Roseisolibacter agri: one gene and its partner. The protein of the gene in region 1 interacts with the protein of each later gene in a pairwise test. Links are inferred from orthologs where the notes say so. Each region holds a gene or a part of one and is shown on either strand. Other genes may lie near its edges.

Region 1 (3,433 bases):
GGCTCGCGGTCGACGAGGGGATCAGCTTCGTCGACCTCAAGGCCACGCTGGCGGAGTTCGCGCGTCGCTTCTTCGGCAAGACGAAGACGCGCTTCCGTCCGAGCTTCTTCCCGTTCACCGAGCCGTCGGCCGAGATGGACGTGCAGTGCCAGGTGTGCGGCGGCAGCGGCTGCGCGACCTGCAAGCACACCGGCTGGTCCGAGATCCTCGGCTCCGGCATGGTGCACCCCGCCGTGCTTGAGGCGGCGGGGCTCGACAGCGAGCGCTACACGGGCTGGGCGTTCGGCATGGGGCCCGCGCGCATCGCGCAGCAGCGCCACGGCGTGCCCGACATCCGCAGCTTCTACGACTCCGACGTGCGCTTCCTCGAACAGTTCGCAGTCCCGAGCCGAGGCGAGGGATGATCGTCTCTCACGACTGGCTGCGCGCCTTCGTCCCGCACGGGCGCACGGCAGCCGAGATCGGGCAGCTGCTCAGCACGCACACGGCGACGCTGGAGGGGATGGAGGCGCTGCGCGGCGACCTCGCGCCCTTCATCGTCGGGCAGGTCGTGCACACCGAGAAGATCCCGGAGACGCGGCTCTCGTTCAATCGCGTCGACGACGGCAGCGGCACGCTGCTGGAGGTCGTGTGCGGCGCGCCGAACGTGGAGCTGGGCGCGAAGTACCCGCTCGCGCGCGTCGGGACCGTGATCCCCGGAAAGGGCGGGATGGTCATCGAGCGCCGCAAGATCCGCGGCTTCACCTCGGCCGGCATGCTCTGCTCGGCCGCGGAGCTCGGGCTCGGGGAGGACGCGGACGGCATCATGACGCTCGCCACCGACGCCGCGCCGGGCACGCCGCTGCTGAACATCATGCCGACCGGCGACGTGCGGCTGGAGCTCGACGTGCTCGCGAACCGCCCCGACCTGCTCTCGCAGCTCGGCGTGGCGCGCGAGGCGGCCGCGCTGACCGCCGTGCCGCTCGTTCTCCCGCCGGAGCTGCGCGACCTGGCACCGGCGCCGGCCGCGGTGCGCGGCGCGCGCGAGGCGAGCGCCGGTGGCGTGACGGTCCGCATCGACGACGCGGAGGGGTGCCCGCGCTTCACGGCGGCGGTGATCCGCGGCGTGCGCGTGGGCCCGAGCCCGGAGTGGCTCGTGCAGCGACTCGCGGGCGTCGGCGCGCGCAGCATCAACAATGTGGTCGACGTCACGAACTACGTCCTGCACGGGCTCGGGCAGCCGGCGCACGCGTACGACCTGGCGCGCGTCGGCGGCGCGACGCTCGTGGCGCGGCGCGCGCGGGCGGGCGAGGCGCTGACGACGCTCGATGGCCACGCGCGCATCCTCGACGGCGAGTCGCTGGTGATCGCGGACGCCGAGCGCGCGCAGGGGATCGCGGGCGTGATGGGCGGGCAGGACTCGGAAGTCAGCGGCGCGACGACGGACGTGCTGCTGGAGGTCGCGCTGTTCGACCCACGGCGCGTGCGCGTGTCGCGCCGCCGCGCGGGTGTGAGCACCGACGCCAGCTACCGCTTCGAGCGCGGCGTCGACCGCGGCGCGACGCTGGAGCGGCTGGCGCAGGCGGCGGGGCTGATCGTCGCGGTCGCGGGCGGCACGATCAAGACGGTGCTCGACGTCGGCGAGGCGCCGGCCGCGCTGCCGGCCGTGCGCCTGCGCGCCTCGCGCATCACGTGCCTGCTCGGCCAGTCCGTCCCGGACGCGGACGTCGAGCGCCTGCTGTCGGCGATCGGCTTCGGTGTCGCGCGAGAGCCCGCGGGCGGCGAGACCGCGTGGACGGTCACGCCGCCGTCGTGGCGGCAGGACGTCACGCGCGAGGTGGACCTGATCGAGGAGGTCGTCCGCCTCGTCGGCTTCGACGCGCTGCCTGACGAGCTGCGGCCGTTCCGCGCGGGGAGCGTCCCGGACGACCCGATGCACGTCGTCACGCTGCGCGTGCGCGATGCGCTCGTCGCGCAGGGGCTGCTCGAGACGAAGCCGCTGCCGTTCGTGCGCGGCGACGACGCGACGCACGTGCGCGTCGGCAACCCGCTGGCCGAGGACGAGCCGCACCTGCGGACGTACGTCCTCGACACGCTGGCGCGTCGCGCGGAGTACAACCTGTCGCGCATGCAGGGGAACGTGCGACTGTTCGAGATCGGCGGCGTGTTCGCGCCCGGATCGGACGGCCGCCCCGACGAGCGGTGGCAGCTCGGCGCGCTGATCATGGGCGAGCGCCGGCCGCCGCACTTCACGGAGCCCAAGCCGCCGGCGTTCGACGCCTGGGACGCGAAGGGGATCGCGGAGGTCGCGGCCGCGGCGGCGTTCCCCGGAGCGGCGGTGGCGCTGGTGCCAGCGCAGGACGAGACCGGCCGGCTCTGGAGCGTGCAGGTGGACGGCCACGAGGTCGGCGCGGTGCGGCGCGTGGCGCTCGACTCCCCGCCGTGGGCGTCGCCGGCGTTCGGCGTCGAGCTGACGCTGGCGCCCGTGGAGTCCGCGCCGGTCGCGGCGCGCGGCGCGCGGCTCTCCACGCCGCCCGCGCCCGCCGCCGCGCCGCCGCACGTGAAGGCGCGCGCGCTGCCGTCGACGCCGGCGGTGGAGCTCGACCTCGCGCTGCTGGTGCCGGACGCCGTCACGGCGGCGGACGTCGCGCGCGTGCTGCGGGCCGCCGGTGGCGAGCTGCTGGAGCGGGTGACGCTGTTCGACGAGTTCCGCGGCGGCGACGTCCCCGCGGGCTCGCGCAGCCTCGCGTGGCGCCTGTCGCTACGCGATCCGTCGCGCACGCTGCGGGACAAGGAGGTCGAGGGCCGGCGGCAGAAGCTGCTGAAGGCGCTGGACTCCGAGCTGGGCGTGCGCCCGCGGGCCGGCTGATGGCGGGGACGGTGGTCGCACCCGCGGCGGAGGCGTTCGCGGAGCTGGAGCGCCTGGTGCGGCACCTCGGCGAGGAGCTGGCGTGGTTCCGGCGCCGCGCGCTGGAGGCCGAGCGGCGCGTGAAGGAGCTGTCCGGTCCCGCGAACGGCACGGAGGCGCCGCGCGAGAGCGTGGAGAGCCTGCAGGCGCGGCTGTCGAGCGCCGAGGCGGAGAACGTCGAGCTGCGCGCGCGGCTCGCCGAGGCGGCGGAGCGGACGCGCACCATGGCGGACCGCATGCGGTTCCTCCGCCAGCAGCAGGAGGCCGACGGTGAGCGCTGACGAGGAAGGTCGCACGGAGGAGCGCGCGGAGGACCACACCGCGCCGCGCGGCGGGCGCAGCTCGGTCCGCGTCTCGATCCTGGGCGACGACTACAACATCCGCACGGACGCGCCGGCCGCGCACACGCGCGACGTCGCGGCGCACGTGGACCGCGTGATCCGGCAGGTGATGTCGAGCGGCACCGTCGTGGAGACGCACAAGGCGGCGATCCTGGCGGCGCTGCAGATCACGGACGAGCTGTTCCGCGCGCGCGCCGAGGCGCGC
Region 2 (3,230 bases), on another replicon or contig:
TCCACCGCGATTCGCCGGGCCGTCGCCGGCGGCGATCTCCACCGCGCCGAGGTCGGGCTGGGGCGCCCGTACGGGGCGACCGGGACGGTGGTGCAGGGCGAGCAGCGCGGCCGGCTCCTCGGCTATCCCACGCTCAACGTCGCCCTGCCGAGCCCGCGGAAGCTGCTCCCGCCCGAAGGCGTCTACGCGGTCCGCGTCCACACGGTCGGCGGCTCCTACGGCGGCATGCTCAACCTCGGGCCACGGCCGACCTTCGGGGACGCGACCCGCTCGCTCGAGGCGCACCTGTTCGACGCCGAGGGCGACTGGTACGGCCAGACCGTCGGCGTCGATTTCGTGGCGCGCCTGCGGGACACTCGGCGCTTCGACGGGGTAGACGCTCTCGTCGCGCAGCTCGGGCGCGACGCGCAGCACGCCCGGCGCGTCCTCGCCCGACCCGCCGCCGACGCCCGCTGAGCCGTTCCCGGCCGGTCCTCCGGCTGGTGTCCGACCCGCGTTGACTCCGCACTCCGGGGCCGGTAACCTTCGGAGTTTCCGGAGCTTCGCCTCGCTCCGCCCCCTCCGCACGTCCCCCCTCCACCCCTCCCGGTCCGCAGGCGCATGTCGAACCTGAAGTACCGTCTGCTGCTCATCGGCGCGCTCGTCCTGGCGTCGGTGTTCGCGCTCTTTCCGCGTACCGTCGTCGAGCGCGTGAAGCGCAACGGCGTCTTCGTGACCGACACGGTCCGGCGCGTGCCCCTCAAGCGGGGGCTGGACCTGCAGGGCGGGATGCACCTGACGCTCGAGGTCGACGAGACCAAGGGCGCCGTGGCGAACAAGGGGGAGGCGCTCGACCGGGCGCTGCGCGTCGTGCGCAACCGCATCGACGAGCTGGGCGTGAGCGAGCCCGTCGTGCAGAAGGTCGGCGACGACCGCATCATCGTCGAGCTGCCCGGCGTGGACGATCCGATCCGCGCGCAGGCCGTCGTGCAGAAGGCCGCGTTCCTCGAGTTCCAGATCGCCGACGAGACGCAGGCGCTCGAGCGCTCGCTGGCGCGCCTCGACGCGGTCGCCGCGCAGAAGCTGCCCACGGTCGCCGCCGCTGGCGCGGCCGACACGGCCGCTGCCGCCGCTGGCCAGAAGGGGCTGACGTCGCTCTTCGGCGCCGACAGCGCGCGCCGCGACACGACGGTCGCCGCGACCACCGCGGGCCGCGACTCGGCCGGCCGCACGGACAGCGCGGGCCGTCGCGCGTCCACGGCGGGCGCCTTCTCGCGCGCCATCCAGCAGGGCAACCATCCGGGCCAGTACATCGTGGCCGAGGACGACTACCGTCGTCTGCAGCCGCTGCTCGACCTCCCCGAGATCCAGGGCGCGCTGCCGCCGGGCAAGATCCTGCGCTGGGGCGCCGACTCGATCGTGGCCGGCGGGCAGATCTACCGCCCGCTCTACGTCCTCGACTCGCGACCGATCATCACCGGTGAGTACCTGACGTCGGCGCGTCCGGCGCAGGACCCGACCGAGGGCAACCTCGTCCAGTTCGAGCTCAGCCGCGAGGGCGGCCGCCGCTTCCAGAACGAGACGGGCAAGCACCTCCAGGACTTCATGGCGATCGTGCTCGACCAGCGCGTCATCACGGCGCCGGTCATCCAGAGCGCCATCGGCAACCGCGGCCAGATCACGCTCGGCCGCGGCTCGCTGCAGGACGCGCAGGACCTCGCGATCGTGCTGAACGCCGGCGCGCTGCCGGTGCCGCTCAAGGTCGCGGAGACGCGTGAGATCGGCGCCAGCCTCGGCCAGGACTCGATCCGGCAGGGCATCACCGCCATGGTGATCGCCGTCCTGCTGATCATCGTCATCATGGTCGGCTACTACCGCATCTCGGGCGCGCTCGCGGTGTCGGCGCTCTCGCTGTACGTGCTGTTCACGCTGGCGATCCTCGCGGGCTTCCACGCGGCGCTGACGCTCCCGGGCGTCGCCGGTCTCGTGCTGACGATCGGCATCGCCGTCGACGCGAACGTGCTGATCTTCGAGCGCATCCGCGAGGAGTTGGATCGCGGCAAGACGGTGCGCCTCGCCGTCGACGAGGGCTTCCGCCATGCGATGAGCGCGATCGTCGACACGAGCGTGGCGACGATCCTCACGGGCGCGGTGCTCTACCAGTACGGCTCCGGCCCGGTCCGCGGCTTCGCCGTCACGCTGATCGCCGGCATCGCGGCGTCGCTGTTCACGGCGATCTTCGTGACGCGGACGTTCTTCCTCATCTGGCTGTCGCGGAGCCCGCGCGCCCAGCAGGCCCTCAGCATCTGACCGCGGGACGCACCGACATGCTGCGCATCTTCCACAACACGAAGTTCGACTTCATCAAGTGGTGGCGCTGGGCCGCCGGCCTCACGGCCGCGTTCATCGCCATCGGGCTCGCGTCGTACGCGGTGAACCCGTCGCTGAACTACAGCATCGAGTTCACCGGCGGCACGCTGATGCAGCTCGAGTTCAAGCAGCCGCCCGACGTCGGCCAGCTGCGGCAGACGGTGAACACCGTCGCGCGCGGTGCCGAGATCCAGCAGTACGGCTCGCCCCTTGAGTACACGGTGCGCGCGCGCGGCGAGGGCGAGACGGCCAACGCGGGCGCCGAGGGCGTCGGCCGCCAGGTCCAGGGCGCGCTCGAGCAGAAGTACGGTGCCGGCAACGTGCGCATCGTGCGCACGGAGGCGGTCGGCGCGCGCGTCGGTGAGGAGCTCTCGCGCGGCGCGCTCATCGCCGTGCTCCTCGGCTCGCTCATCACGCTGGTCTACCTGGCGATCCGCTTCGAGTGGCGCTTCGGTCTCGCGGCCGTGCTCGCAACGGGCCACGACATCCTCGTGACCGCCGCGTTCATCAAGCTGTTCCACATCGAGGTCAGCCTCACGGTCGTCGCCGCGATCCTGACGCTGCTCGGCTACTCGATGAACGACACGATCATCATCTTCGATCGTGTCCGCGAGGACCTGCGCCAGAAGCGCAAGGAGCCGCTCCGCGACACGCTGAACCGCGCGATCAACGAGACGCTGCCGCGCTCGGTGCTGACGCACGCCACCACGCTCGCCGCGACGCTCGCGCTGCTGCTCTTCGCGGGCGAGGTGATTCGCCCGTTCGCGTGGGTGATGGCGTTCGGCATCTTCGTCGCGACGTTCAGCTCCGTCTACGTCGCCGGCCCGCTGCTCCTCTGGATCGAGCGCAAGTATCCGCGCGCGGAGGTCGCCGGCGTCTCC

Evidence for each region.
Region 2: the proteins of pheT (region 1) and secD interact in binary tests that used the Escherichia coli proteins (3 or more experiments, as listed by UniProt). The link is inferred for Roseisolibacter agri from one-to-one orthologs.

The regions. Positions count from the first base shown.
Region 1 is NZ_BRXS01000006.1:273,395-276,827, reverse strand. Bases 1-3,124 are described here. They hold pheT (phenylalanine--tRNA ligase subunit beta), read left to right. Parts: upstream 1-400; coding sequence 401-2,848; downstream 2,849-3,124. Other genes in these bases: rosag_RS19590 (hypothetical protein), read left to right, coding at 2,860-3,124; pheS (phenylalanine--tRNA ligase subunit alpha), read left to right, coding at 1-404. In the rest of the region: more of rosag_RS19590, read left to right, coding at 3,125-3,168; rosag_RS19585 (cell division protein ZapA), read left to right, coding at 3,158-3,433.
Region 2 is NZ_BRXS01000004.1:752,760-755,989, forward strand. What follows is about bases 24-2,944. They hold secD (protein translocase subunit SecD), read left to right. Parts: upstream 24-600; coding sequence 601-2,289; downstream 2,290-2,944. Other genes in these bases: rosag_RS15505 (bifunctional riboflavin kinase/FAD synthetase), read left to right, coding at 24-456; secF (protein translocase subunit SecF), read left to right, coding at 2,307-2,944. In the rest of the region: more of rosag_RS15505, read left to right, coding at 1-23; more of secF, read left to right, coding at 2,945-3,230. UniProt on the Escherichia coli protein: Part of the Sec protein translocase complex. Interacts with the SecYEG preprotein conducting channel. SecDF uses the proton motive force (PMF) to complete protein translocation after the ATP-dependent function of SecA.